DNA from 2 places in the Pseudomonas sp. B414 genome. Region 1 is predicted to be linked to the other one. Evidence: predicted binding sites of a transcription regulator. Region 1 holds the regulator's gene; the other holds the start of a gene.
What was found. The regulator FliA, encoded in region 1, starts transcription of late flagellar genes. The targets are predictions, from matches to a motif close to CTAAAGTTTNNNNNNNNNNNGCCGNTAA.
Positions count from the first base shown of each region.

Region 2: motA (flagellar motor stator protein MotA) is a predicted target of FliA. The motif match lies at 8,196-8,223, and genes of this name have one in related genera.

Region 1 is NZ_JBUZTQ010000016.1:13,591-28,117, reverse strand. It holds gene ACZRMH_RS14960 (ParA family protein) at 1-536, opposite strand, end outside; gene motD (flagellar motor protein MotD) at 575-1,465, opposite strand; gene ACZRMH_RS14950 (flagellar motor protein) at 1,468-2,208, opposite strand; gene ACZRMH_RS14945 (protein-glutamate methylesterase/protein-glutamine glutaminase) at 2,208-3,347, opposite strand; gene ACZRMH_RS14940 (chemotaxis protein CheA) at 3,397-5,580, opposite strand; gene ACZRMH_RS14935 (protein phosphatase CheZ) at 5,642-6,430, opposite strand; gene ACZRMH_RS14930 (chemotaxis response regulator CheY) at 6,450-6,821, opposite strand; gene fliA (RNA polymerase sigma factor FliA) at 7,024-7,764, opposite strand; gene fleN (flagellar synthesis regulator FleN) at 7,764-8,591, opposite strand; gene flhF (flagellar biosynthesis protein FlhF) at 8,710-10,032, opposite strand; gene flhA (flagellar biosynthesis protein FlhA) at 10,044-12,173, opposite strand; gene ACZRMH_RS14905 (fimbrial protein) at 12,669-13,622, opposite strand; gene ACZRMH_RS14900 (fimbrial protein) at 14,320-14,527, opposite strand, start outside.
Region 2 is NZ_JBUZTQ010000003.1:110,075-124,601, reverse strand. It holds gene ACZRMH_RS04080 (N-acetylmuramoyl-L-alanine amidase) at 1-1,192, opposite strand, end outside; gene tsaE (tRNA (adenosine(37)-N6)-threonylcarbamoyltransferase complex ATPase subunit type 1 TsaE) at 1,195-1,665, opposite strand; gene ACZRMH_RS04070 (NAD(P)H-hydrate dehydratase) at 1,653-2,513, opposite strand; gene queG (tRNA epoxyqueuosine(34) reductase QueG) at 2,576-3,643, shown strand; gene ACZRMH_RS04060 (trimeric intracellular cation channel family protein) at 3,760-4,371, opposite strand; gene orn (oligoribonuclease) at 4,463-5,005, opposite strand; gene rsgA (small ribosomal subunit biogenesis GTPase RsgA) at 5,112-6,143, shown strand; gene motB (flagellar motor protein MotB) at 6,287-7,273, opposite strand; gene motA (flagellar motor stator protein MotA) at 7,277-8,128, opposite strand; gene ACZRMH_RS04035 (HDOD domain-containing protein) at 8,281-9,819, shown strand; gene ACZRMH_RS04030 (rhodanese-like domain-containing protein) at 9,857-10,684, shown strand; gene asd (archaetidylserine decarboxylase) at 10,694-11,560, shown strand; gene serB (phosphoserine phosphatase SerB) at 11,676-12,890, opposite strand; gene ACZRMH_RS04015 (AhpA/YtjB family protein) at 13,023-14,527, shown strand, end outside.

The sequences.
Region 1 (14,527 bases):
TCCTGCGCACGCGAGCGATTGATCATGCGCAGGGTATGAACCATGCGCTCCAGCCCCTTGAGTGCCAGATGCTCGGTCTGCACCGGAATGATCAACTGTTGGCTGGCCGCCAGCGCATTGACCATCAGCACCCCCAGAATCGGCGGGCTGTCGATGATCGCGTAGTCATAGTCCTGCCACAGTTGCGCCAGGCTGCGCGCAATCACCAGGCCCAGGCCACTTTGCCCCGGGGCTTGACGCTCCAGGGTTGCCAGTGCGGTAGTGGCAGGCAGCAAGGCAATCTTTTCGTGGCTGGTGGGCAGCAGTAATTGCGCAGCCAGGCCTTCAGGCACCTGGCCCTGATGCAGAAACAGGTCATAGACGCTGTGTTCCAGGCCATCGGGGTCATAACCAAAGTAACTGGTCATGGAGCCGTGGGGGTCAAGATCGACAATCACCACACGTTTGCCCGCCTCTGCCAGCAAACCGGCCAGGGCGATGGATGTGGTGGTCTTGCCGACTCCACCTTTTTGATTGGCTACTGCCCAGACTCTCATTCAGTTGTTCCTCCCGGCTGCATGCGTGCCGGCCGAGATTATAGGTTTGGTGACGGGGAATTGACGGCATCCCCGCGAACCAGCGGCTGTGGTTGTGGCGGTGCAGTTTGTGTGCCAGCCCGCTTGAGGGCAGCATCCGGTGTTGCATGTGCAGTGCCCGTACCGGTCAGGCTGCGGCGTACTTCAAGGTTACGCGACACCACCAGTACTACCCGGCGATTGAGTGCGCGCCCCTCTGGCGTGGCATTGTTGGCCACCGGCTGAAACTCGCCGTAGCCCACCGAGGCCATGCGCCCGGGGTTGACCCCCTGCATCGCCAGCATGCGCACGATACTGGCCGAGCGCGCCGACGACAGCTCCCAATTGGTCGGGTACTGCGCGGTGCGGATCGGCAGATCGTCAGTAAAACCCTCGACATGAATCGGGTTTTCGAATGGCTTAAGGATCGCCGCTACCTTGTCGATAATGGTGAACGCCGCATTGCTGGGCATGGCATCGCCGCTGCCGAACAACAGGCTGGAGTTGAGTTCGATCTCGACCCAGAGCTCATTGCCGCGCACCGTCAATTGTTTGGAGGCAATCAGGTCGCCAAAGGCATTGGTGATGTCATTGGCAATGGTCTTAAGCGGGTCGTCGGGCACTTGGCCAAGGCCGGCATCGGTATGCTCACTGTCCTTGATCAGCGGTTGCGCAGGCTGGGTGGTCAGCGGTCGCTCTTCGCCAATGGGCACCGGCTTGATACTGCGCTCGGTGTCATTGAACACCCCCACCAGCGCCTGGGAAATTACCCGATACTTGCCTTCATTGATCGAGGAAATCGAGTACATGACCACGAAAAAAGCAAACAGCAAGGTGATGAAGTCCGCGTAGGACACCAGCCAACGTTCGTGATTGACGTGATCATCAACGGAGCGACGGCGCCGACTCATGGTTAACCCGTAAAGCCTTGCAGTTTGAGTTCGATCGAGCGCGGGTTCTCGCCTTCGGCAATCGACAGAATGCCTTCGAGCAACATCTCGCGGTACAGCGACTGGCGCATGGCAATCGCCTTGAGCTTGCTGGCAATGGGCAGCAACACCAGGTTGGCACTGGCCACGCCGTAGATGGTGGCGACAAAGGCCACGGCAATACCGCTGCCCAACTGCCCCGGGTCGGCCAGATTACCCATCACATGGATCAAGCCCATGACCGCGCCGATAATGCCGATGGTCGGCGCGTAGCCGCCCATGCTTTCAAACACTTTCGCCGCCTCGATATCGCGGCTTTCCTGGGTCATGTAGTCGACCTCCAGGACGCTGCGAATGGTTTGCGGCTCAACCCCGTCGACCAGCAACTGCAGGCCCTTGCGGGCATAGCTGTCGGGCTCGCTATCGGCCACGCCTTCAAGGCCCAGCAGGCCTTCCTTGCGCGCCGTCAGGCTCCAGTTGACGACGCGATCAATGCCGCCCGTCATGTCGATACGCGGCGGAAACAGAATCCATACCAGGGTTTGCATCGCCCGTTTGAACGCACTCATGGGCGACTGCAGCATCGCCGCGCCCACAGTACCGCCCAGCACGATCAACGCTGCCGGGCCATTGGCCAGGGCGCCCAGATGGCCGCCCTCCAGGTAGTTGCCGCCGATAATCGCGACAAACGCCATGATGATGCCAATCAGGCTGAGCACGTCCATCAGTGGCAAGCCTCGGCCAGATGCCTGCCGATATCGTCGAGGCTGTAAACAGCATCGGCCAGGTTGGCTTTGACGATGGCCATGGGCATGCCATAAATCACGCAGCTGGCTTCGTCCTGTGCCCACACCTGGCTACCGCCCTGCTTGAGCATACGGGCACCTTCGCGACCGTCTGCACCCATGCCGGTGAGGACTACCGCCAAAACTTTGTCACCAAAGGACTTGGCCGCAGAACCGAAGGTAATATCCACGCAGGGCTTGTAGTTCAAGCGCTCATCGCCTGGCAGGATGCGTACCGCACCACGACCGTCGATCATCATCTGCTTGCCGCCCGGGGCCAGCAGGGCCAGGCCGGGGCGCAGGATATCGCCGTCTTCGGCTTCCTTGACGCTGATGCGGCACAGCTTGTCCAGGCGCTCGGCAAAGGCCTTGGTAAACGCGGCGGGCATATGTTGCACCAGCACGATCGGCGCCGGGAAATTGCCCGGCAACTGGGTCAAAACCCGCTGCAAGGCCACCGGGCCGCCGGTCGAGGTGCCAATGGCTACCAGCTTGTAGGCCTTGCGTTTGGGCGCAGCTGAAGCGGGTGTTGACGCAGCAGCGCCACGGCTGGCAATCGGCGTGGTGCGCGCCGGGGCCGGGGAGGCAACAGGGGCAGGTACAACAAAACCGCCCAGCGCAGGCCGGGCCGCAGGAGGCGGGGCTACCGGCACCGGTGCGCTGTAACTGGACATTCGACGATTGCTGCGCGAGATGCTGTGTACCTTCTCGCACAACATCTGCTTGACCTTCTCGGGGTTGCGCGAGATGTCTTCGAAATTTTTCGGCAGGAAATCCACCGCCCCGGCATCCAGCGCATCGAGGGTGACGCGGGCGCCCTCATGGGTCAGCGAGGAAAACATCAGTACCGGGGTCGGACAGCGCTGCATGATATGGCGCACGGCCGTGATGCCATCCATCAACGGCATCTCGTAGTCCATGGTGATCACGTCCGGCTTGAGTGCCAGGGCCTGATCAATCGCTTCCTTGCCATTGGTGGCGGTGCCGATCACTTGAATCGTCGGATCAGCCGACAGAATTTCCGAGACGCGGCGGCGGAAAAAACCGGAATCATCCACCACCAGGACCTTGACTACCATAAACACTCCGTTAGGCGTTGCGGGGCGTCACTGCCCCGACTCACCAGAATCAAATACGCCGTGATGCGTAATGCTTGAGCATGCTCGGAACATCCAGGATCAAGGCAATACGGCCATCACCGGTAATGGTGGCGCCCGACATGCCGGGCGTGCCCTGGAGCATTTTGCCCAGCGGCTTGATCACCACCTCTTCCTGACCGACCAGTTGATCGACCACAAAACCGATGCGCTGGGTGCCGATCGACAGAATCACCACATGCCCTTCGCGCTGCTCTTCATGGGCCGCAGAGGCCACCAGCCAGCGCTTGAGGTAGAACAATGGCAGGGCCTTGTCGCGCACGATCACCACTTCCTGGCCGTCCACCACATTGGTGCGCGACAGGTCGAGGTGGAAGATTTCGTTGACGTTGACCAGCGGGAAAGCAAACGCCTGATTGCCCAGCATCACCATCAGGGTCGGCATGATGGCCAGGGTCAGCGGCACCTTGATCACGATTTTCGAGCCACGGCCCAGGGCCGACTCGATGCTCAACGAGCCGTTGAGCTGGGCGATCTTGGTTTTCACCACGTCCATGCCCACGCCACGCCCGGACACATCGCTGATCTCGGTCTTGGTCGAAAAACCCGGAGCAAAGATCAGGTTGTAGCAGTCGTTCTCGCTCAGGCGATCGGCGGCATCTTTGTCCATCAGGCCTTTTTTCACGGCCAGGGAACGCAGGAAGTTGGCGTCCATGCCTTTGCCGTCATCGGAGATCGACAGCAGGATATGGTCGCCTTCCTGCTCAGCCGACAGGATCACCCGGCCACAGCTCGGCTTGCCGGCGGCGGCACGTTCTTGCGGGGTTTCGCAACCGTGGTCGACGGCGTTGCGCACCAAGTGGACCAGTGGATCGGCCAGGGCCTCGACCAGGTTTTTGTCCAGATCGGTCTCTTCGCCCACCAGCTCCAGGCTGATTTCCTTTTTCAGCTGACGGGCCAGATCCCGCACCAGACGCGGGAAGCGCCCGAAGACTTTCTTGATCGGCTGCATGCGCGTCTTCATCACCGCGGTTTGCAGGTCGGCAGTAACCACATCAAGGTTGGACAGCGCCTTGGCCATCTCCTCGTCATGGCTGTTCAGGCCCAGGCGCACCAGACGGTTACGCACCAGCACCAGCTCGCCGACCATATTCATGATGTCGTCAAGCCTGGCGGTATCGACCCGTACTGTGGTTTCAGCTTCGGAGGCGACCGGTTTTTCCGCCGGCGCCACCGCAGCGCGGGCCGGGGCCGCGCGCGCAGCAGCAGCAGCAGCAGCAGCCACAGGCTTGACCGCTGCAGGCGTGGCCACGACCGCAGCAGAGTCGGCACTGAACTTGCCCTTGCCGTGCATTTCATCGAGCAAGGCTTCGAACTCATGATCGCTGATCAGATCCGGGTTACCTGCAGGCGCTGCATCCGTCAGCGCAGGTTCAACTGCTGCAGTCTCCAGCGCATCGGCGCTGAACGAACCCTTGCCATGCAACTGATCAAGCAAGGCTTCGAATTCGTCGTCGGTAATTTCGTTACTGACTTCGGCGGGCGTGGCAGGTGCCTCTTCGGGCACAGCGGCAACCACCGCAGCATCCGCAGAAAACTGGCCCTTGCCGTGCAACTGGTCGAGCAGCAATTCGAATTCGGCGTCGCTGATTTCGTCGCTGGTCGCGATCTCAGCCGATGCCGACGCGTGCGGCTCGGCTGCAGCCGCCTTGACCGCATCGAGCGAGTCGAGCAACTGTTCAAATTCGCTGTCGCTGATATCGGTCACCGGGGCTGTAACTGCAACCACCGCCACAGCTGCGGGTGCAGCCACAACCTGCGCCGCCGCAGGCTCGGCCAAACGTGCCAGCGCCGCCAGCAACTCGGGGGTTGCCGCAGTGATCGGGCGGCGCTCGCGCACTTCGCTGAACATGCCGTTGACCGCATCCAGGGCCTCAAGCACCACGTCCATCAACTCGGCGTCGACGCTGCGCTCACCCTTGCGCAGGATGTCGAAGACGTTTTCGGCGATATGACAGCACTCCACCAATTCGTGGAGCTGCAGGAAGCCGGCGCCCCCTTTTACAGTGTGAAAACCGCGAAAAATGGCATTGAGCAAATCCGCATCATCCGGTCGGCTTTCCAGCTCGACCAGTTGCTCGGACAGCAACTCCAGAATTTCGCCGGCTTCAACCAAAAAATCCTGAAGGATTTCTTCATCGGCGCCGAAGCTCATGTACGTGCTCCTTGAAATAGGCTCGTAGCGCCGGGCAACAGCGCCCGCACGTCCACCAGTCCTAAAAACCTAAACTGGACAGCAAATCGTCTACATCATCCTGACCGGATACGACGTCATTACGTGTATCGGCATGAATCTGCGGACCTTCACCCTTGGCCTGGTTTTTTTGCGAATTATTTTCAGCGCGCAGTGCATCGCGGTCGTGCTCGATCCCGGCAAAGCGGTCCACCTGGCTGGCCATGAGCACCAGCTTGAGCAGATTGCTCTCAACATCCGTCACCAATTGCGTCACGCGCTTGATCACCTGACCGGTAAGGTCCTGGTAATCCTGAGCCAGCAAAATATCCGTAAGGTTGGCGGAGACCACCTGGTTTTGCGTTTCGCTGCGTGTCAAAAAACTGTCAACCCGACGCGCCAGCTCGCGAAATTCCTCGGCACCGACTTCGCGACGCATAAAGCGCCCCCAGTCTGCACTCAGGGCCTTGGCTTCCTGACCCAGACCGTTGACCAGCGGTGTGCTGTTTTCCACCAGGTCCATGGTCCGATTGGCTGCCGCTTCCGTGAGCTTCACAACATAGGCCAAACGTTCGGTGGCATCCGTGATCTGCGACACTTCTTCGGCTTGCGGCGTGCTCGGATCAATATGAAAATTGACAATGGCACTGTGCAGTTCTCGGGTCAGCTTGCCGACTTCGCGATACAGCCCGCGATCGCGGGTCTGGTTGAGTTCGTGAATCAACTGCACGGCATCGCCAAACTGGCCTCTTTCAAGGCTTTCGACCAATTCGTGAGCATGTTTTTTCAGGGTCGATTCAAAATCGCCCTGTGTAGCTTCGTTATGCTCCATAGCGCCCCCAGGCAACCGATCAACCGATGCGATCAAAGATCTTTTCGATTTTGTCTTTGAGTGCAATCGCCGTGAACGGCTTGACTACATAACCGTTCACACCGGCCTGGGCCGCTTCGATAATCTGCTCGCGCTTGGCTTCAGCGGTCACCATCAGCACCGGCAGGTGCTTGAGTTTTTCGTCTGCACGCACATGGCGCAGCAGCTCGATACCGGTCATGCCCGGCATGTTCCAGTCGGTCACCAGAAAGTCGATCTGCCCCAGGTTGAGGATCGGCAACGCCGTGATGCCGTCATCCGCCTCGACCGTGTTGGTGAACCCGAGGTCACGCAACAGGTTTTTAATGATCCGCCGCATCGTTGAAAAGTCATCAACGATGAGGATTTTCATGTTCTTGTCCAATTCGACCTCCAAGCAGTCTTTAGCGCGCTCACTTCCTGAACGCGCCATTCAATCAATTCGTTATCAAACACAGCCTAAATCGACTGTGGGAGCGGGCTTGCTCGCGATGCGGGCGGCGCGGTTTTTCTGATTCACCGTGTCGATCCCATCGCGAGCAAGCCCGCTCCCACAATAAGTGCGCGCCTTGCCTTCAGTGCGCCCGCCACTGCCCCAGGCGTGCACGCAGACGTGCGGCGCACTGGCTGTGCAACTGGCTGACCCGGGACTCGCTGACCCCCAGCACTTCGCCGATTTCCTTGAGGTTCAGCTCCTCGTCGTAGTACAGCGCCAGCACCAGCCGTTCACGCTCGGGCAAGTGGGCAATTGCATCGGCCAGGGCGGCCTGGAAGCGCTCGTCTTCCAGATCCCGCGACGGCTCCGGGTGGGCACTTGCGCCATCTTCATGCAGCCCTTCGTGTTCGCCGTCCTGCAACAGATCGTCGAAACTGAACAGGCGGCTGCCCAGGGTGTCGTTCAAGATGGCGTAATAATCATCAAGGCTTAACTGGAGTTCGGCCGCAACTTCATGATCTTTAGCGTCACAACCGGTTTTTGCTTCAATTACCCGAATGGCATCACTGACCATGCGCGTATTTCGATGCACCGAGCGCGGTGCCCAGTCGCCCTTGCGCACTTCATCGAGCATCGCGCCACGGATGCGAATCCCGGCATAGGTCTCGAAACTCGCACCCTTGCTCGCGTCGTATTTACCCGACACTTCCAGCAGGCCGATCATCCCGGCCTGGATCAGGTCATCCACCTGCACACTGGCCGGCAAGCGCGCTAGCAGGTGATAGGCAATGCGCTTGACCAGGGGCGCGTAGCGCTCGATCAGCTCATACTGGCTGTCACGCGACGACTTGCTGTACATGCGATAGCCGCTGGCTGTCATTAAAAGCGCCCTCCTGCTTGCTGCACCAGACGCTCGACAAAAAACTCCAGGTGCCCCCGGGGGTTGGCGGGCAACGGCCAGGTATCCACTTTCTGTGCAATGGCTTTAAACGCCAACGAACACTTGGAGCGCGGAAACGCTTCGTAGACGGCGCGCTGCTTTTGAACGGCCTTGCGTACGCATTCATCGTAGGGCACGGCGCCCACGTACTGCAGGGCCACATCCAGAAAGCGGTCGGTGACCTTGGTCAGCTTGGCAAACAGATTACGGCCTTCCTGCGGGCTCTGGGCCATGTTCGCCAGCACACGAAAGCGGTTCATGCCGTAATCGCGGTTGAGCAGTTTGATCAGCGCATAGGCATCGGTGATCGAAGTCGGTTCGTCGCAGACCACCAGCAGCACTTCCTGGGCGGCGCGGACAAAGCTGACCACCGACTCGCCGATCCCGGCGGCGGTGTCGATCACCAGCACATCCAGGTTATCGCCAAGGTCGCTGAACGCCTGAATCAAGCCGGCATGCTGGGCCGGGCTCAGATGCACCATGCTCTGGGTGCCCGAGGCCGCCGGCACGATGCGAATTCCGCCAGGGCCCTGGAGCAATACGTCGCGCAGCTCGCAACGCCCCTCGACCACATCGGCCAGGGTGAATTTGGGGGTCAGGCCCAACAGAACATCGACGTTCGCCAGCCCCAGGTCCGCGTCCATCAACAGAACGCGCCTGCCCAGCTCGGCCAAGGCGATGGACAAGTTGACTGACACGTTAGTTTTACCGACGCCACCCTTGCCGCCGGTCACTGCGATCACCTGTACGGGATGCATGCTGCCCATGATCTTTCTTTACCTTGTCTTACTTAGACGCGGCTACATGCGTTGGCTGCTCGTTCCCCAGCGGAACAAAACCTTCAGACCATCAGATGTAGGTACATTGCAACGTAATCTTGCTACCTCAGCCAACCCGCTTGGGCGGGCTGTGGTAAATATCAGCGAACATGTCAGCCATGGCTTCTTCGCTGGGTTCTTCCTGCATTTGCACACTCACTGCGCGGCTCACCAACTGGTGCCGCCGCGGCAAGTGAAGGTCATCCGGAATCCGTGGCCCGTCAGTGAGGTAGGCCACCGGCAGATCGTTACTGATCGCCAGGCTCAACACTTCGCCCAGGCTTGCTGTTTCATCCAGTTTAGTGAGGATGCAACCGGCCAATCCGCAACGCTTGTAACTGAGGTACGCGGCCGTCAGCACCTGCTTCTGACTGGTGGTGGCCAATACCAGATAATTCCTGGCCTTGATCCCCCGCCCGGCAAGGCTTTCAAGCTGCAGGCGCAGCGCCGGGTCGCTGGCTTGCAGGCCAGCGGTATCCACCAGCACCACGCGCTTGCGCACCAGCGGCTCCAGGGTCTGCCCCAGGGACTGGCCGGGAGCAACGTGGGTCACCGGTACATTGAGAATCCGCCCCAGGGTCTTGAGTTGCTCCTGGGCACCAATACGAAAACTGTCCATGCTCACCAGGGCGATATTCTGCGCGCCGTACTTGAGCACATAACGCGCCGCCAGCTTGGCCAGCGTGGTGGTTTTACCCATCCCGGCAGGGCCGACCATGGCAATCACCCCGCCCTCTTCCAGCGGCTCCAGCTCCGGCGTGGCGATCATTCGCGCCAGGTGCGCCAGCAGCATCCGCCAGGCCTGGCGTGGTTCTTCGATACCCGCCACCTGCGCCAGCAAATCCCGCGACAGCGGCCCGGACAGGCCGATACGCTGCAAGCGGCGCCACAGATTGGCCTGCGCAGGCTTGGCATCCTGCAACTGGCTCCAGGCCAGCGAGCCGAGCTGGACTTCAAGCAACTCACGCAGGCCATTCAACTCGTGGCGCATATTGTCGAAAGCACGCTGATCGATCGTTGGTGCGGCGGGCACTGGTGCAGGGCGCGGCGGCTCTTGCAGGGTCGGTTCAATCAACGGCTCGGCGGCGGTCAGCGGCAACCCGGCAAACAGCTGCCGGTTATCGCCAGCACCGGCCTCGCCGTCACCGCGCAGGCTCAACTCGGCCTGGGCCGAAACAATCCGCGACTGGGTCTTGCGCAACTCTTCTTCAAGCTCGATGTTCGGTACACGGGGTGCCAGCGCGGACAACTTGTAGTCCAGGGCCGCAGTCAACTCAACGCCCCCGGCAATCCGCCGGTTACCGATAATGGCAGCGTCGGCCCCCAGCTCATCACGAATCAGCTTCATGGCCTGACGCATATCGGCGGCGAAAAATCGCTTCACTTGCATAAACCAAACCCTCAGCCGTTAGGGCCTACTGTCGCAACGATCGTGACCTGCTTGTTGTCAGGGATTTCCTGGTAAGCCAGTACATGCAGGTTGGGCACCGCCAAACGGCCAAAGCGCGACAGCATCGCGCGTACCGGGCCTGCCACCAACAAGATAACCGGGTTGCCTTGCATCTCCTGACGCTGAGCAGCGTCGATCAACGAGCGCTGGAGTTTCTCTGCCATGCTTGGCTCCAGCAAAACGCCCTCTTCCTGGCCTTGTCCGGCCTTCTGCAAACTATTGAGCAATATTTGTTCCAACCTTGGCTCCAAGGTGATCACAGGCAGCTCGGACTCAACGCCTACAATGCTTTGCACGATGGCGCGGGACAGCCCCACCCGTACCGCGGCAACCAAAGCGGCAGTATCTTGACTCTTATGGGCATTGTTGGCGACGGCTTCGGCAATGCTGCGAATATCGCGCACCGGCACCTGCTCGGCCAGCAAGGCCTGCAATACCTTGAGCAACTGCGACAGACTGAGAACCCCAGGCACCAGCTCTTCAGCCAGCTTGGGCGAAGACTTGGCCAGCAACTGCATCAACTGCTGCACTTCTTCATGACCGATCAGCTCATGGGAGTGTTTGTACAGAATCTGGTTAAGGTGCGTTGCCACCACAGTACTGGCGTCCACTACGGTATAGCCCAGCGACTGCGCCTGACTGCGCTGACTGACCTCAATCCATACCGCTTCCAGACCAAAGGCCGGGTCTTTGGTGGTAATCCCGTTGAGGGTGCCAAATACCTGGCCCGGGTTGATCGCCATTTCGCGGTCGGGGTAGATCTCGGCTTCGGCCAGAATCACCCCCATCAGGGTCAGGCGGTAGGCACTGGGCGCCAGGTCGAGGTTGTCGCGGATATGCACAGTGGGCATCAGAAAGCCCAGGTCCTGGGACAGCTTTTTACGCACGCCCTTGATCCGCGCCAGTAACTGGCCACCCTGATTGCGGTCCACCAGCGGGATCAGCCGATAGCCGACCTCAAGGCCGATCATGTCGATGGGCGTGACATCATCCCAACCCAGCTCCTTGGTCTCTTGAGCACGCGCAGGCGATGGCAGTAGCTCCTGCTGGCGCTGCACTTCTTGCAGGGCCTGAGTCTTGACCACGTTCTGCTTTTTCCACATCAGATACGCTACGCCACCGGCGACTGCAGCCAGGCTAAGGAAGGAGAAGTGCGGCATGCCCGGCACAATCCCCATTACCGCCATCAGGCCTGCCGACACTGCCAACGCCTTGGGCGAAGCGAACATCTGGCGATTGATCTGCTTGCCCATGTCTTCGGAGCCCGAAGCACGGGTCACCATGATCGCGGCAGCAGTGGACAGCAGCAGCGATGGCAGCTGCGCCACCAAACCGTCACCGATGGTCAGCAAGGCATAGACCTTGCCCGCTTCGCCAAAGGTCATGCCGTGCTGGAAGATACCCACGGCCATGCCACCGATCAGGTTGATAAACAGAATCAACAGACCGGCAATGGCGTCACCGCGTACGAATTTGCTGGCACCGTCCATGGAGCCGTAGAACTCGGCCTCCTGGGCGACTTCCTGACGGCGCATCTTGGCCTGGTTCTGATCGATCAGCCCGGCGTTGAGGTCGGCGTCAATGGCCATTTGCTTGCCGGGCATGGCGTCGAGGGTAAAACGTGCACTGACCTCGGAAATACGCCCGGCACCTTTGGTCACCACCACAAAGTTGATGATCATCAGGATCGCAAACACCACGATACCCACTACATAGTTGCCGCCGATCACCACTTCACCGAAGGCCTGGATCACCTTGCCGGCTGCGGCGTGGCCCTCCTGGCCGTGGAGCATGACCACCCGGGTCGAGGCCACGTTGAGCGCCAGGCGCATCAGGGTGGCGACCAGCAGAATAGTGGGGAATACCGCAAAATCCAGAGGCCGCAAGGCATAGACGCACACCAGCAGCACCACAATCGACAGCGCAATATTGAAGGTAAAAAACACATCCAGCAGGAACGCCGGGATCGGCAACATCATCATTGCCAGCATCACCAGCAACAACAACGGCACACCCAACTGCCCCTGCCCCAAACCGGCCAGGCCGCTGCGTGCGGTGTTGATTAACTGAGAGCGATCCAGGGACATTGCGACAAACCTTTAGCAAACTTTTGACGCCGTATGCGCCGTAGAGCCTGCCTGTGCAAGAACCCTTCCAACTTTGGCCATTGGCCATATCAAAATCAAAAGCCCCCCCCTGACCTCAATGCTGTTCACTTAAGAGCAACGCTACTCAATTGTGGGAGCGGGCTTGCCCGCGATGGTCTTCTGGGCGCCGCATTTACTAAGTAAATGCGCGTCATCGTTTACGATCATCGCGGGCAAGTCGAATCGTCGCACCGCCGCTCCCACAGGGGTTGAAATCGCTTAAGTGAACAACATTGCCCCCCTGACCTAACCAAAAGGCACTTGGATGGGAGCTGGCTTGCTCGCGATGCCCGTAAACGATAGCCCGTGCTTACTGGCTAATTGCGCCCTTGCTGAAACTTTCGCGAGCAGGCTCGTCCCACGGCTGAGGCCACAAGGGCCTTGATCATCCGGAGGCAGCCTGGAATTTTTTGTGCTGAATGCAAAAACTCAAGGCGCGCTCAAGACCAACGTGGCGCTCGCATCAAAGGGCCCTGCCTTAGGCACGCTGCCTGTTCTGCGGAAAAGCGTAAACAACATAGTGTTTCTCCCTGAACTGTTGGTGATATTGGTTCTGAAAGAACCACCCGGTGGTACTAGCGAACTGAAATGAATCATCGCGGTGGCCAGATCAGGATTACTGGTGGCAAGGGCACGTGGGTTGAACGAAGAGGGGCTACCCAGAAACTTGATATCTATGGGTGAATCAATACCGGCATCCGGGCATGAATAATCCAGAACGACAGTTCGCCGGTAGGGTGTGCCCTCTGGTATATCCCCTGAGATTGCAAGAGGATCAATCGAACCAAAGTCAATATTAATTGGATTGTTATTATTAATCGTGCAGGTTGACGGGCTCAAATTGAGTTTGTTATCAGCATGGATATTGATAAACGTTGTGAAAAGTTGAGCCGGAAATATGACACTTGAGAGGCGCATCTCCAAATTGACGGTAGCAATGAGTGACTTATCCTTGATCTCAATATATTTGCCAGGCGTCGTAACGATATCCAAATACACACCACTTATCACGCGCACATAAGGCCCTGCGACATGTTTCCCCAAGAGAACACCAGACTGCACAGGTGTCGGATAGTAACTATTAGTCGACGTCACCAGGCCGCCCCGAAGATGACTATATTGCGGGTGAAACCTGACAGCATCGGACGCGGTTGTTACAGTTAGAACAGGCGAAATTGTATCCGGCCACGTTTGCCTGCAGTTCAATACATACTGATTCAGCAATACTTTATTGATGCTTTTGTTTGCTGCCACTTCGACATAGGCAGTAAACCCGTGCGTCTGCACATCATACCAGACACTCCCATTTAATTGGCACTCTACTTGTGCTGCACAGGCAACATGGGCCAGCATCAGCAACATCAACCCGGCCAGATATTTCATACAAATCTCCTCAATATAAAAGAACACTGTAAGTACATGGGCATCTGGATCAGCGTGCGAGAAAACTCAGGAGCAAGCGCAGTGCGCTTGGGTGGCTGACGTGCTGGAGATGGCGCTGGCTGTGGGGCCAAGGCTGAACGACTCGCAACCTTAGCGAAGCAGTGATGCTTGAGCTGAGCGATATCGTGGGTAAGCGGCTGGTTACAGGGCTTTAGCTGCAACACTTTTTTAGCAAGACGCTCGACATGCCCAAGCAACTGCGCAGCGAAACTGAGCAGTTGTTCGGTGTTGAGCTGATGGAGGTGGGTAACAGGGATCATGACAAATACCCTGCCTGATCGGCTGAGCGATATATGTCATCCATGTCCCTAAATGGGTACGGAAGGTTCCGTCAGACCCAAGGCACTACCAAGCATGATCTGGCCGCACCAAGGAGGCAGTGGCAGTAATATTACCTGCGCTCAGCGAGAAACCCGTCCTCTTGACCGGAACGAATTGCAAAGCCCGCCTGATTTAAACAAGAGGTGCTTGTGTGGGAGCGGGCTTGCCCGCGATGCCCGTAAACGATAGCCCGTGCTTACTGGCTAATTGCGACCTTCTTGAAACTTTCGCGAGCAGGCTCGCTCCCACGGTTGAGGCCACAAGGGCCTTGATCATCATGAGGCAGACTGGAATTTTTTGTACTGAATGCAAAAACTCAAGGCGCGCTCAAGATCAACGTGGCATTCGCATTGAAAAGCCCTCCTGCAGGTACACTGCCGGGTTTGCGGATAAGCTTAAAGTTCACCGTGTTGCTGCCTGAACTTCTGGTGACAGTGGTATTGAAAGAACTTCCCAGAGCCACTACCGAAGTACCACGCGTCATCGCGACTGCAAGATTTTCATTACTGGTGGCAAGGGCGCTT
Region 2 (14,527 bases), on a different contig from region 1:
AGAACTGGCGCACGCCGCTGCTGATCGAACGGGCCAGCGCTTGCTGGTGACTGCTCGAGGCCAGCTTGGAGGCTTCGTTGGAGTTCGAGATAAACCCGGTCTCGACGAGAATCGACGGAATGTCCGGCGATTTGAGCACCATAAATCCAGCCTGCTCCACGCGCTGCTTGTGCAACGGCGTCACCCGACCGATGTTGCTCAGCACTTTCTGCCCGACGTTCAGGCTGGAGGTCAGCGAAGCGGTCATCGACAGGTCGAGCAACACACCCGCGAGCATGCGGTCCTTGTCATCCAGGCTTACGTTGCCAGCGCCGCCGATCAAGTCGGAACGGTTTTCGCTGTCAGCCAGCCAGCGGGCGGTCTCGGAAGTGGCACCGCGCTCGGACAGGGCAAACACCGAAGCACCAAAGGCAGCCTTGGACGGTGCGGCGTCAGCATGGATCGACACAAACAGGTCGGCGCCCTTCTTGCGGGCGATTTCGGTACGACCACGCAGCGGGATAAAGTAGTCGCCGGTACGGGTCAGTTCAGCGCGGAAGCCTTTCATGCCGTTGATCTGGCGCTGCAACTCTTTGGCAATTGCCAGCACCACGTCTTTTTCACGCTGGCCTGCAGAGCCTGAGGCACCCGGGTCTTCACCGCCGTGGCCGGCGTCAATCACCACCACCACACTGCGTTTGCCACTCGGGATCGGCGGTAGCTTCACATCAGGCTGGGCCGGGGTGACCGGCGCCACAGGCACCGTCGCCACATTGGTGGCAGGCAAGCTCGGCGTGAGGTCGGCACCCTGGTCATACAGGTCGACCACAAGGCGGTTGCCGTACTGGGCATTGGGCGCCAGCACGAAGCTTTTCGGGGTGACGGCCTTTTTCAGGTCGATCACCACGCGCAAGTCTGTGGGGGTGCGCTGCGCCGAGCGCATGCTGCTGATCGGCGTATTCGCCGTTTGCACGTTCAGTGGCCCGGCCAGGGTCGCGCCATTGATATCGATCACCAGGCGGTCAGGCGCGGTCAGGGTAAATACGCTGTGTTGCACCGGGCCGGTCAGGTCAAAAACCAGTCGTGTGTTGTCCGGTGCCCGCCACAAACGCACGCTTTTGACCTGCGATGCCGCCAGGGCATTCACCGCCATGACACTGAGCAACACACCCACCACACTTACTAACGCGCGAAAGCGCATACCAAACCCCATCATTATTTGTATTCCGGCGCCAGTGCGGCACACCAAGACTCGCCACGGGAACCTTGGGGCGTCAGCGTCAGCAAACGCCCGGTGTTATGCGGCCTAATGGTAATGGTCAGGTCAGGCTTTGGCAAAAAGCCCGCACCTTTATCTGGCCATTCAATCAAGCATAGGGCGTCTTCGTCGAAATAATCGCGAATCCCCATATATTCCAGCTCTTCAGGGTCGACCAGGCGGTACAGGTCAAAGTGAAAGGCGCGGATATCGCCAATTTCGTAAGGCTCAACCAGGGTAAAGGTCGGGCTTTTGACCGAGCCGGTGTGGCCAAGGCCGCGAATCAGGCCGCGTGACAGGGTGGTCTTGCCCATACCCAGGTCACCGTCCAGAAAGATCAAACCGTGACCTTGAGTGACAGTGGCCAGACGCGCGCCAAATGCGGTCATGGCCTCTTCATCGGCCAATTGCAGTGTTATTTCATGCACGGTGCGTGTTCCTCCAACAACTGACGAATGGCTGGAATCAAATCACTGGCCGCCAGCCCACGGCCCAATTGTCCTTGTTGTTCTCCGGCGCGGGCATGCAGCCACACCGCCAGGCATGCCGCCTCATAGGCGCCCATGCCCTGGGCCAGCAGTGCGCCGATCACGCCTGCCAGCACATCACCCAGACCGGCCGTGGCCATTGCCGGATGTCCCTGATTACAAATGGCCAACTCATCATCCAGTCCTGCGATCAAAGTGCCGGCTCCTTTAAGGACGCACACCACTGAGTATTTTTTAACCAGCGCCCGGACTGCTGCCGGCCGATCGGCCTGGACTTGCCCGGTGGTGATGCCCAATAACCGCGCAGCCTCCCCCGGATGCGGGGTGATCACCGAACCTTTCGCCAGCTCCATGGCTGAGTTGGACAACAGATTAAGCGCATCGGCATCCCACACCTGCGGCATTTTTGCCTGGGCCGCTGCCGACAACAGACTACGCCCCCAGGGCGCCTGCCCCAAACCCGGGCCGACCACAACCACCGAAGCCTGGGCCAAAACGCCCATCAGTTGATTGGCCGATGACACACCCAGGGCCATCACCTCGGGCACCCGCACCAGAGCGGCAGGTACGTGCTCAGGGCGTGTAGCCAGTGACACCAGCCCCGCGCCACAGCGCAATGCAGCCTGTGCACTGAGGGTAATGGAGCCGCCAAAGCCGCGGTCGCCGCCCACCAGCAGCACATGGCCGAACTGGCCTTTATGGGCGCTCGGGGCACGCCCGGGCAGTTGCGCCAGGTTATCTGCGCAAAGGGCTTTGGGGTCGACTAACAGGTGTTTGGTCTGCGGCATGCGTGTTTGGCTCCGATGTCTGGCAGAATTATACGCATCTCAGCCCCGGTTTCTCTTGTCCCATGCCTGCTATTACTGCCGACCTCCCCGCCCTCGCCCAATCCATCAAGGAATGGGGCCGCGAGCTGGGCTTTCAACAAGTCGCCATTACCGGCCTCGACCTGGGAGAACACGAACACCATCTGCAACGCTGGCTCGATGCCGGCTATCACGGCGACATGGACTACATGGCCGCCCACGGCAGTAAACGCTCGCACCCTGACGAACTGGTGCCCGGCACATTGCGCGTGGTGTCGCTGCGCATGGACTACCTGCCCGGCGACACCCATATGGCGCAATTGCTGGCCCAACCGGAAAAAGCCTACGTATCGCGCTACGCCCTGGGCCGCGATTACCACAAGCTGATCCGCAAGCGCGTGCAGCAACTGGCCGACCGCATTCAGGCAGATATTGGCCCGTTTGGCTTTCGCGCCTTTGTCGACAGCGCCCCGGTGCTGGAAAAAGCCATCGCGCAACAGGCCGGTCTGGGCTGGATTGGCAAAAACACTCTGGTGCTCAATCGCAAGGCGGGCAGCTATTTCTTCCTGAGCGAGCTGTTTGTCGACTTGCCGCTACCGGTGGACCCGCCCCACGAGAGTGAACACTGCGGGCGCTGCACCGCCTGCCTGGACATCTGCCCCACCAATGCCTTTGTCGGGCCCTATGTACTGGATGCACGCAAATGCATTTCGTACCTGACGATCGAACTGAAAACCGCGATACCTGTTGAGCTGCGCTCGATGATCGGCAATCGGGTGTTCGGCTGCGATGACTGCCAGATCGTCTGCCCGTGGAACCGTTTTGCCCGCACCACGGCCGAGGGCGACTTCAAGCCACGGCATAACCTGGACAACGCTGGCTTGGCCGAGTTGTTTATGTGGGATGAAGACAAGTTCTTGAGCAGCACCGAAGGCTCGCCGCTGCGCCGGGCCGGGTATGAGCGCTGGTTGCGCAATCTGGCGGTGGGGCTGGGTAATGCGCCATCAACGATTCCGGTACTGGAAGCGCTGAACGCACGGCGTGAATACCCGTCGGAGCTGGTGCAGGAGCATGTGCAGTGGGCGCTGGCACAACACGCAAATCGCGCCTGACACAAAGACCTCTGTGGGAGCTGGCTTGCCAGCGATACAAACAACTCGGCTTACCTGACAGACCGAGGTGATGCCATCGCGGGCAAGCCCGACTCCCACAAGTCTATGACTGCAGCTCAATGCTCGTCGTTATAAACGAACTTGGGCATTTCCCAGTTAAAGCGGATTGCCAGCAAGCGCAGCAATAGCCCGCCGAACAAGGTGACGAAAATCGCCTGTTCGTTGGGCATTTCCATATAAGTACACAACAAGAAACACCAGGCCGCAGCAAACGACACGCTGGCATACAGCTCGCGACGGAAGATCAGCGGGATGTCGTTGCAGAAGATATCCCGCAGGATGCCGCCAAATACCCCGGTAATCACTCCGCTCACCGAAGCCACCAGCATGCCCTGGCCCATTTCCAGCGCGGTCATGCAGCCGATCAGGGTAAACGCCACCAGCCCCAGGGCATCGAGCACCAGAAACAGTGAGCGCAAATGGCGCATCAAGGGCGCGATAAAGATCGTCACCAGCGCGGCAAAGGTGGTCAATACCAGGTATTCCGGGTGTTTGACCCATGTCAGTGGGTAATGCCCCAGCAGTACGTCACGCACCGAACCGCCGCCCAACGCGGTGACGCAGGCAATCAGCACCACGCCGAACCAGTCCATGCCCCGACGCCCGGCAGACAGCGCGCCGGTCATGGCTTCGGCAGTAATGGCAACTAAATAGAGCATCAGCAACATGGCGGCGATCCTTGCAAGAAGGCGCGCAGTCTACTCAGTTGGCGCGGGCACCAAAAGGGGGCAAGGAACACAGCTCTTTGTAGGAGCGCGCTTAAAACTTGATGAAATGCTTGCGGTAGTGCTGCAGCTCGGCGATCGACTCGCGGATATCGTCCAGCGCCAGGTGCGTGCCCTTTTTCACCAGGCTGTCGCGTACTTCCGGCGCCCAGCGCGCTACCAGCTCTTTAAGCGTCGAGACGTCCAGGTTGCGGTAGTGAAAGTAGCTTTCCAAGGCTTTCATATGGGTGTACAGGAAGCGGCGGTCCTGGCAGATGCTGTTGCCGCAGATCGGCGACTTGCCTTTAGGCACCCACTGTTCCAGAAACGCGATGGTCTGCGCTTCGGCTTCGGCCATGCTGGTGGTGCTGTCCTTGACCCGCTGGGTCAGGCCGCTGCCGCCGTGGGTGCGGGTGTTCCATTCGTCCATGCGCGCCAGCACTTCATCGCTATGGTGGATGGCGATGACCGGGCCTTCAGCCAGGGTGTTGAGGTTGCTGTCGGTGACGATGGTGGCCATTTCGATAATGACGTCGTTGTCAGGGTCCAGACCGGTCATTTCCAGGTCGATCCAGATCAGGTTCTGCGCGTTTTGCATAATGGCCTCCAGTGCTTAGTCGCGCAGTTTAGCTTAGCCGTGCTGCCCTCGTGCTAAACTCGCCAGCGTTTTACCCTCCTTATCGTTTTATCAACACGGAACACCCATGGCCAAACGCCAGCTCAACCGTCGTCAGAATTGGCGCATCGAAAAGATCCAGGGCGAGCGCGCTGCCCGCGCCGCCAAACGTGAATCCAGTGCCGTCGAAGCGCTTGAAGGCGGTGATTTAGGCGCTGAACAGCTCGGTCTGGTGATCGCGCACTTTGGTGTGCAGGTCGAAGTCGAAGCCCAGGAAGGTGAGCTTAAAGGCCAGATGTTCCGTTGCCACCTGCGCGCCAACCTGCCCGCTCTGGTAACTGGTGACACGGTGGTATGGCGCGCCGGCAACCAGGGTATCGGCGTTATCGTCGCCCAGCTGCCGCGTAAAACCGAGCTGTGCCGCCCTGACAGCCGTGGCCAGCTCAAGCCGGTTGCAGCCAACGTCGACATGATCGTGATTGTGTTCGCACCCATGCCCGAGCCGCACGCCAACCTGATCGACCGCTATCTGGTGGCCGCCGAGCACGCCGGGATTCGTCCGTTGTTGCTGCTCAACAAGGCTGACCTGATCGACGATCAAAACGCGCCAGCGCTCAATGCGTTGCTGGGGGTTTATCGTCAGTTGGGCTACCCGGTGCTGGAAGTGTCGGCCCATCACGGTGATGGCATGCAGCAGTTGCAAGCGCAACTGGACGGTCATATCAGCGTGTTTGTGGGTCAGTCGGGCGTGGGCAAATCGTCCCTGGTCAACAGCCTGCTGCCTGAGGTCAACCTGCGGGTCGGGCCTTTGTCGGAGATTTCCGGCCAGGGTACGCATACCACGACCACGGCGCGGTTGTTCCACTTCCCGGGCGGCGGCGAACTGATCGACTCCCCGGGTATTCGTGAATTCGGCTTGGGCCATGTAAGCCGCGCCGATGTTGAAGCGGGCTTTATCGAGTTCAACGACCTGATCGGCACCTGCCGCTTCCGCGACTGCAAGCACGACCGCGAGCCGGGCTGTGCATTGCTGATGGCTCTGGAAGATGGTCGTGTACAGCAGCAGCGCATGAACAGCTATCGCTCGATCATTGCCAGCTTGCCTGAGTCGAGTTACTGACTTAGGGTCAAAAGCCCCTAACCCTAACCCTCTCCCAAAGGGAGAGGGGACTGATTGGGGGATATTTGAGAATTTTGCCAATCTGATGGCCTGAGTTGAATCCGGCATCAACACGGTCAGTCCCCTCTCCCTCCGGGAGAGGGTTAGGGTGAGGGCGGCGGGTCGTCAAACAAATTCAGCTTCTGGCGCTCTTCATGCATCGGCAGTGGCTGTTTATCCGCTGGCAGTTTGATCGGATCGACCGGCTCCTTCGGCAGCTCCTGAGGCTTGACCGCTTCCGCACCCTGCTCCCCTTCAATCGCCTGCTGGGCCTTTTTGGTCAGTACCACGATATCGATCCGGCGATTGACCGGGTTATTAGGCTTGGCCTTGTCGAACAGTACTGACGAGGCATAACCCACCACCCGCGCCACCTGCGCATCCGGGTAGCTGCCCGCCACCAGGGCACGCCGCGCGGCATTGGCACGGTTGGCCGACAACTCCCAGTTGCCGTAATCGCCACCACCCGCGTAAGGCATGGCATCAGTATGGCCGCTTATACTGACCTTGTTCGGCACCGCTTTGATGGTGTCGGCCATGGCCAGCAGAATATCCTCGAAGTACGGCTTGAGCCGCGCACTGCCGACATCGAACATCGGCCGGTTTTCAGCATCCATGATCTGAATGCGCAGACCGTCCGGGGTAATTTCAAACAGCAACTGATCCTTGAATTTGCGCAGTTGCGGGTTTTCTTCGACCTTGTTCTGCAACTCTTGCAGCAGCAATTCAAGGCGCTCTTTCTCCACCTGCTCGGCCATGCTTTCAACCTGCTCGGCATCGACCTTGATCTTGTCGGGCTGAGGTTGCAGCTTTTCTTCGGGATTGAGGGTGTTTTCCGGCGCCAATGCCGGGGTGCCGCCCAGGTCTATGACGTAGGGCGTACCGCTTTCGCTGAAACCGATCGGATCTTTGAAATAACCGCCAATGGCGATCTTTTGCTCTGGCGTGGCAGCCGTCATCAGCCACATCACCAGAAAGAACGCCATCATCGCCGTGGCGAAGTCGGCAAAGGCAATTTTCCACGCGCCACCGTGATGGCCTGCGGCGTAGCGCTTGACGCGCTTGATGATGATGGGCTGGTTGTTTTCCATAAATCAGCGACCGCGAACCACTTGTTCCAGCTCGGAAAAACTCGGCCGATGCTTGGGGTACAGCACCTTGCGACCAAACTCGACCGCCAGCGATGGCGGCATGCCCGAGGCCGAAGCTACCAGCGAGGCCTTGATCGATTCGTACACGTTGAGCTCTTCCTTGGCATCGTGGGCCAAAGACGTCGCCAAAGGCCCGAAGAATCCATAGGCAGCCAAAATACCGAAGAAGGTACCCACCAGCGCGGCGCCGACGTGCATGCCGATGGCGGCCTGATCGCCTTCACCCAGCGAGGCCATGGTCACCACGATACCCAGTACCGCAGCCACGATACCGAAGCCCGGCATGCCGTCGGCGATACCGGTCACGGCGTGGGAAGGATGCTCCAGCTCTTCCTTGAGGTTGTACAACTCCATGTCGAACAACCCCTCTAGCTCGTGGGGAGCCATATTGCCCGAGGACATGATGCGCAGGTAATCGCAGATAAACGCGGTCATGCGCTCATCTTTAAGGACGGTGGGGTATTTGGCGAAGATCGGGCTGGCGGCCGCGTCTTCAATATCGCCCTCGATGGCCATCATGCCTTCGCGGCGACTCTTGTTAAGAATCTCGTAAACCAGGCCCAGCACTTCCAGATAAAAAGCGTGGGAGAAACGCGAGCCGAACATGCCCAGTGATTTTTTGATCACGTGCATGGTCATGTAGCCGGGGTTGGCTTGCAGGAACGCGCCAAAGGCCGCACCGCCGATGATCAACACCTCGAACGGCTGAATCAGCGCCCCGATCTTGCCATGGGAAAGCACGTATCCGCCGAGCACGCTCGCGAATACAACAATGATGCCGATAATTTTAGCCATAGATATAAAAGTACTTCTTGGGTCGGTTCAAGGTCATATTCCAGCGTAGCTAAAACTCTTCTTCTCCTTATCGGCGAATCTGCGCCAGACTATAGCCGGTAGAGCCGAAAAGCCATTCGACCCCCACATTGGATGATCATCGCGTCCCCATTATGGCCAACGAAACCAGCGCACCAACATCAACACCCACCACCCTGGATGCCTGGGTTGCCCACCTGGACGCTGTTGATCTGCCGATCCCGCAAACCAGCCATGCGCGGGTATTCAAGACAATCAACGACAGTCGCCGCTCCTTGCGCGAAATTGCCGAGGTCATGCAGGACAGCCCGGCACTCGCACTCAGACTGATTCGCGAAGCCAACCAACAGGCCCAGAGCAGCCTGAGCGAGCCTGCCGAAAGCCTTGAAGTGGCGATCAATCGCCTGGGCCTCAAGCGCACCCAGATGCTGCTCGAACATGTGCCCGCGCTGGCAATCGAAGATATCCCGCTGGCCTACCGGCAAATCCAGCTGATCAGCCAGCACGCCGCACAACAGGCCATTGGCCTGTTCGGCAACCGCCTGGCGCGGCTCTGGCAGGAAATCTACTGGAGCAGCTTGCTGTTTCTGTCACCGTTATGGGCCCTGGCACTCACTCACCCACTGCTGCTTGAAACCTGGGAGCGGCGCGTGGTCGAGCACAGCGAGTGCGCGAAAAAAGTCGAGCTGGAACTGTTTGGCGTGCCGCTGTTTGATATCTGCCGCGCCATGGCCGAACTGTGGCGCCTGCCGGGGTGGGTGATGCAGGGTTATACGGTGATCACCGAAGAGCGCCGCACCCTGGTCAGGGTGCTGCATATCGCCCGCGACACTCATCATCCGCTGCGCCAGCAACAATTGCTCGACGCCGACCCGGCGCTGCGGCGCTGGCTCAATCAGCCCGCCAACAGTGTATTGCTGGCCAACTGCCTGGCACTGTCGGCCCAACAGGCCTGGGACACACCGCACAACCTGCGCTGGCAGTACGTCACCAGCCTGTACCTGCAAATGCCGCTGGACGAAGTCCAGCAGCAGGCGCATCAACAGGCCGCGAGCAGCGCGCGCTATCACTCCAGCCCCGACCTTTGGCATCCGGCCCAGGCCTTGCTCTGGCCGTGGGATTCACGCCGCACGGGGCATAGTTCGCTGGCGGCGCCGCCGCCCTCGGCCGAATCACTGGCTGCCTGGCGCAAACATTGCGGGCAACTGCTGGAGCAACCCAGCGCATTCACCAATCCCATGCACCTGAGCACCTGCGCCCGTGAAGCCTTGCAGGCGTGCGGCATGCGCCGGGTGATGCTGCTCACTCCCGATAAAACCTCGACCATCCTCAGCGTCAACCAGATTGCCGGGCTGGGCAGGACCGCCTTCGACCTGAACATCAACATCAGCGACAGCACCGCGCTGCAACGCTTGATGACGCAACCGGCGCAAGTGCGCCTGACCCCCGAAAACAACGCCGTGATATCCGCGGTATTACCCTACAGCCTGCGCAGCCTGTTCCCCGGCGAGCATCTGCTGCTACGCTCGCTGAGCAATAACGGCCGCGTGGTCATGCTGATCCTGGCAGACCAGGGCGGCGGGCCATTTTCGGAAACCAGCGTGCAGGCATTTGGCAAAACCGCCCAATGCATCGAGAAAGCCCTGAATAGCTTTAGTACTCGCGGGCGCTAGCGCTACAATCCCCCCCTTTTTGCTCTGGAGGCTTCCTATGCCTGGCTTCTCTGGCTTGCCGTTAGTGATTGAACCCAGCGACCTGCTCGCCCGGCTCAACGCCCCCGAACTGATCCTGGTTGATTTGACCAGCGTTGCGCGCTACGAAGCCGGGCATATTCCGGGCGCCCGCTTTGTCGATCCTAAACGCACGCAACTGGGCCTGCCACCGGCACCCGGCCTGCTGCCTTCGCAAGCGTCGCTGGAAACGCTGTTTGGTGAACTGGGGCACAACCCGAATGCGGTCTACGTGGTCTATGACGACGAAGGCGGCGGCTGGGCCGGACGCTTTATCTGGCTGCTGGATGTGATCGGGCACAAGGCATATCACTATCTGGACGGCGGCATTCACGCCTGGATTGCTGAAGGCTATGGCGTCAGCCAGGACGTGCCTCCCGCTGCCAATGGCACCGTGACGCTAACCCTGCACGACGAGCCCACCGCCACCCGCGAGTACCTGCAAAGCCGCCTGGGCGCCGCCGACCTGGCGATCTGGGATGCGCGCAGTGCAGCCGAATACAGTGGTGAAAAAGTGCTGGCGGCCAAGGGCGGACATATTCCCGGGGCAAAGAATTTTGAATGGACCGCCGGCATGGATAAAACCCGCAGCCTGCGCATTCGCACTGACATGGCGCAGATCCTCAAGGATCTGGGCATCACGCCAGACAAAGAAGTGATTACCCACTGCCAGACCCACCACCGTTCTGGCTTTACTTATCTCGTCGCCAAAGCGCTCGGTTACCCGCGCGTCAAAGGCTACGCCGGCTCTTGGGGCGAATGGGGCAACCACCCCGACACCCCTGTCGAGCTGCCTGCAAAAAATTAAGGACCTTGAATGAAAAAGCGTTTGTTCCTCCTCAGTCAGTACCTGTTGCCGCATCACCTGCTGTCACGCCTGGCCGGCTGCATTGCCGAATGCCGCGTGCGCTGGTTCAAGAATGCGTTCACCACCTGGTTCGCCAAGCGCTATCAAGTGGACATGTCCCAGGCCCTGGTTGAGGACGTTACCGCCTACGAGCACTTCAACGCCTTCTTCACCCGCGCATTGAAAGACGGTGCGCGCCCGCTGGATCAAACCCCGGGCGCGGTGCTGAGCCCTGCCGATGGTGCCGTCAGCCAGCTAGGCCCGATCGAACACGGTCGCGTGTTCCAGGCCAAAGGCCACAGCTACAGCGTGCTGGAGCTGGTGGGGGGTGATGCTGAAGTGGCTGCACAGTTTATGGGCGGCCAATTTGCCACCATCTACCTGTCGCCCAAGGACTACCACCGCGTGCATATGCCACTGGCAGGTACTCTGCGCGAGATGATCTACGTGCCGGGCCGTCTGTTCTCGGTCAACCAGACCACCGCCGAAAACGTACCGGAGCTGTTTGCCCGCAACGAACGTGCGGTGTGCATTTTTGATACCGAGCGCGGCCCGATGGCCGTGGTATTAGTCGGTGCGATGATCGTGGCGTCGATTGAAACCGTGTTTGCCGGCCTGGTTACGCCGCCTAAACGCGAGCTGAAAACCTTCCGCTACGACGAAGCTGCGCGTGCACCGATCCATCTGGAGAAAGGTGCCGAACTGGGTCGCTTCAAGCTGGGCTCGACTGCAATCGTGCTGTTTGGCGCGGATCAGGTGAAATGGGCCGAAGGCCTGGCGGCGGGAACGCCGGTTATGATGGGTCAGAAAATGGGTACACCAGCGCACGCCGAATAACCCAAAACCCTGTGGGAGCGGGCTTGCTCGCGATGCTGGCAACCCGGTGCATCTGATTCACCGAGGTGATGCAATCGCGGGCAAGCCCGCTCCCACAGGTCATTTACAGGGATGTTTAGCCCTGGCTGTTACGGTCACGCTGGCCTAGCAGGTACAGCACACCATCCAACCCTAGTGTCGAAATGGCATGCTTGGCCGACTTCTTCACCAGCGGCTTGGCTCGGAATGCCACTCCCAGCCCGGCAATTGCCAGCATCGGCAAGTCATTGGCACCGTCACCGACCGCAATGGTCTGCTCCAGGCTCAAGCCTTCCTTTTGTGCCAGCTCACGCAACAAGTCCGCCTTGCGCTGGGCATCAACAATCGGCTCGACTGCAACGCCGGTCACCTTGCCGTCCACCACTTCCAGCTCGTTGGCAAACACATAGTCGATGCCCAGTTTCGCCTGCACTTGCTTGGCAAAATAGGTAAAGCCACCTGACAGGATGGCGGTCTTGTAGCCCAGGCGCTTGAGCTCGGCGAACAGCACTTCGGCGCCTTCGGTCAGGCGCAGCGACGCGCCAATGGCATCCAGTACACCGACATCCAGACCCTTGAGCAGCGCCATGCGCTCCTTGAAACTGGCCTTGAAGTCCAGCTCGCCGGCCATGGCGCGCTCGGTGATGGCTGCCACCTGATCACCCACACCCGCAGCCTTGGCCAACTCGTCGATCACTTCGGCTTCGATCAGCGTGGAGTCCATGTCGAACACCGCCAGACGACGATTGCGACGGAACAGGGTGTCTTCCTGCAGCGCGATATCCACGCCCAGTTCCTGGGCCAGGTTGAAGAAATCGGCACGCAGCGCATCAACATCCACGGGTTCGCCACACACACGCAGCTCGATGCAGCTCTTGCTCACTTCGGTCGGCGCATCCAGCGGTACACGGCCGGACAGGCGATCCGTCTGCTCGATGTTCAAGCCATGCTGGCTGATGATCGACGTCACGCGCTGCAATTCGTGAGCCGTCACTTGCCGGCTCATCAGCGTGACCACATGACGGGTCTGGCTTTGCTCGTGGACCCAGCGCTGGTAATGCTCTTCACTGATCGGATCAAAACGCAGTTGCAAGCCTTCCTGGGCGATCAAGGGCTGCAGGTCCTTGAGCACCGCCGAAACCAGCTCGGCCTGTGGAATTTCCACCAGAAAACCCAACGACAAAACGCCATGGATGGCGGCCTGACCGATGTCGAGAATATTCACACCATTGCTGGCCAGTACACCGGTAATGGCCGCAGTGAGACCTGGACGGTCCTCACCGGTGATGTTTATCAGGACGATTTCGCGCAAGGCACACCCCCATTCGCTAAAAAAAACGCATTCTACCCACTTTCAGTGACCATCGGGCACCGCCAAGGCTTTGCCGTCTCAGGGCTGCTCGCTATACTGCGCACCAACTTAACGGACTAAGAGCCGCGCTCAGTGAACCGGCCATTGCCTGTCAAAACCGATAATTTCTTCCTGCTGATCTTCCGGGCCCTGCGTGATCGCCGCGTTCCGCTTGCTCTGCGTATTGCCAGCCATAACGTGATCCTGGTCGCGTTGGCGCTGGTTATCTATGCCGTGGTGATGGGTCTGCAATTCAAGCAGGCCATGCACGAACAGGCCGATGCCCTGGGCCAGAGCCTGACCACGCAAACCGCCACCTCGGCGACCGAGCTGCTGGTGTCCAACGACATCCTCAGCCTCAACGTGCTGCTCAATAACCTGACGAAAAACCCGTTGGTGGCCCACGCGGCCATCTATAGCGTCGATAACCGCATCCTCGCCGAAGCCGGGCAACGTCCTAAAAACGGTCTGCTGGGCGAAACCCAAGGCCTGTACCAGACCAAGATCACCTTTCAGGATGTGACCGCCGGGCATTTGCGCATCAGCCTGGACATGAACCAGTTCGAGCAGCCGATGACCATCAGCCTGCAGAGCATGGGCATTCTGGCCGCCATCTTGCTGGCCTTGGCATTGGCCCTGAGCTTGCGTCTGGGCCGCCACATTACTACGCCGTTGCTGCAACTGCGCGTCTGGCTGCGCGAGCCGGACCCTTACACCCCGGCCATCCAGCGCCAGGATGAAATCGGTGATTTGGCCCGCCAGCTGCACAGCCGCCTTGCTCCGCCTGCACCGGAGCCGGAACCCGAGCCAGAACCGGAAGAAGACGACTACGACGACAGCGACTACGAAGAGGCCGAGGACAACGAGCCGACCTTTGAAGTACGCAACCTGAGTGACCCGACGTTCGATGAAACTCCGGCGGCACCTGCACCAAAAGCCGCACCTCGCCAGTTGGTGAGCACCGAAGAAGACGAGAACGACGAAGAAGACCCGTTTGCCGACCTGCGCGACACCAGCACGGCCAATGCCGCGCCGGTTGCCCTGGCCAAGCCAAAACCGGTGGCAACTGCGGCGCCGCAGCCAAGTGCCGTACTCGCGGTGCAATTGGGGGCACAGGAACAACTGCGCCGCCTGCCTCGCGCCCGCTTGATGGAGCTGCTGGAACGCTATCGCGACTGCCTGAATCAGGCGGCCTCGCTGTATCAAAGCGAGCTGCATACGCTGAACGATGGCAGCACGCTGATGCTGTTCCATAGCGAAGACAGCGGTGATGACTACCTGACCAACGCCATTTGCTGCGGCGAACTGCTGCGGGCCCTGGGCCACGCCCTGCAGATCGAAGTGGCGGACAGCGGCATCACCCTGCAATTGCAACTGGGTCTGGTGCTGGGCGAAGGTTTGAGCGGTATCAGCCAGATTGATCTGCTGCTGACTGAAACCGCACAGGATGCCCTGGCCCTGTCGCAACACAGCCGCAACCTGCTGCTGGTGGAGCGCAAGATCAGCGACGACCCGCTGATCCGTCAGCGCGCACGCATTCGCCCGATTGCCAGCCCTGAAGGCGCCTGCTGTGTAGAGCGCCTGATGGAGCCTTATCC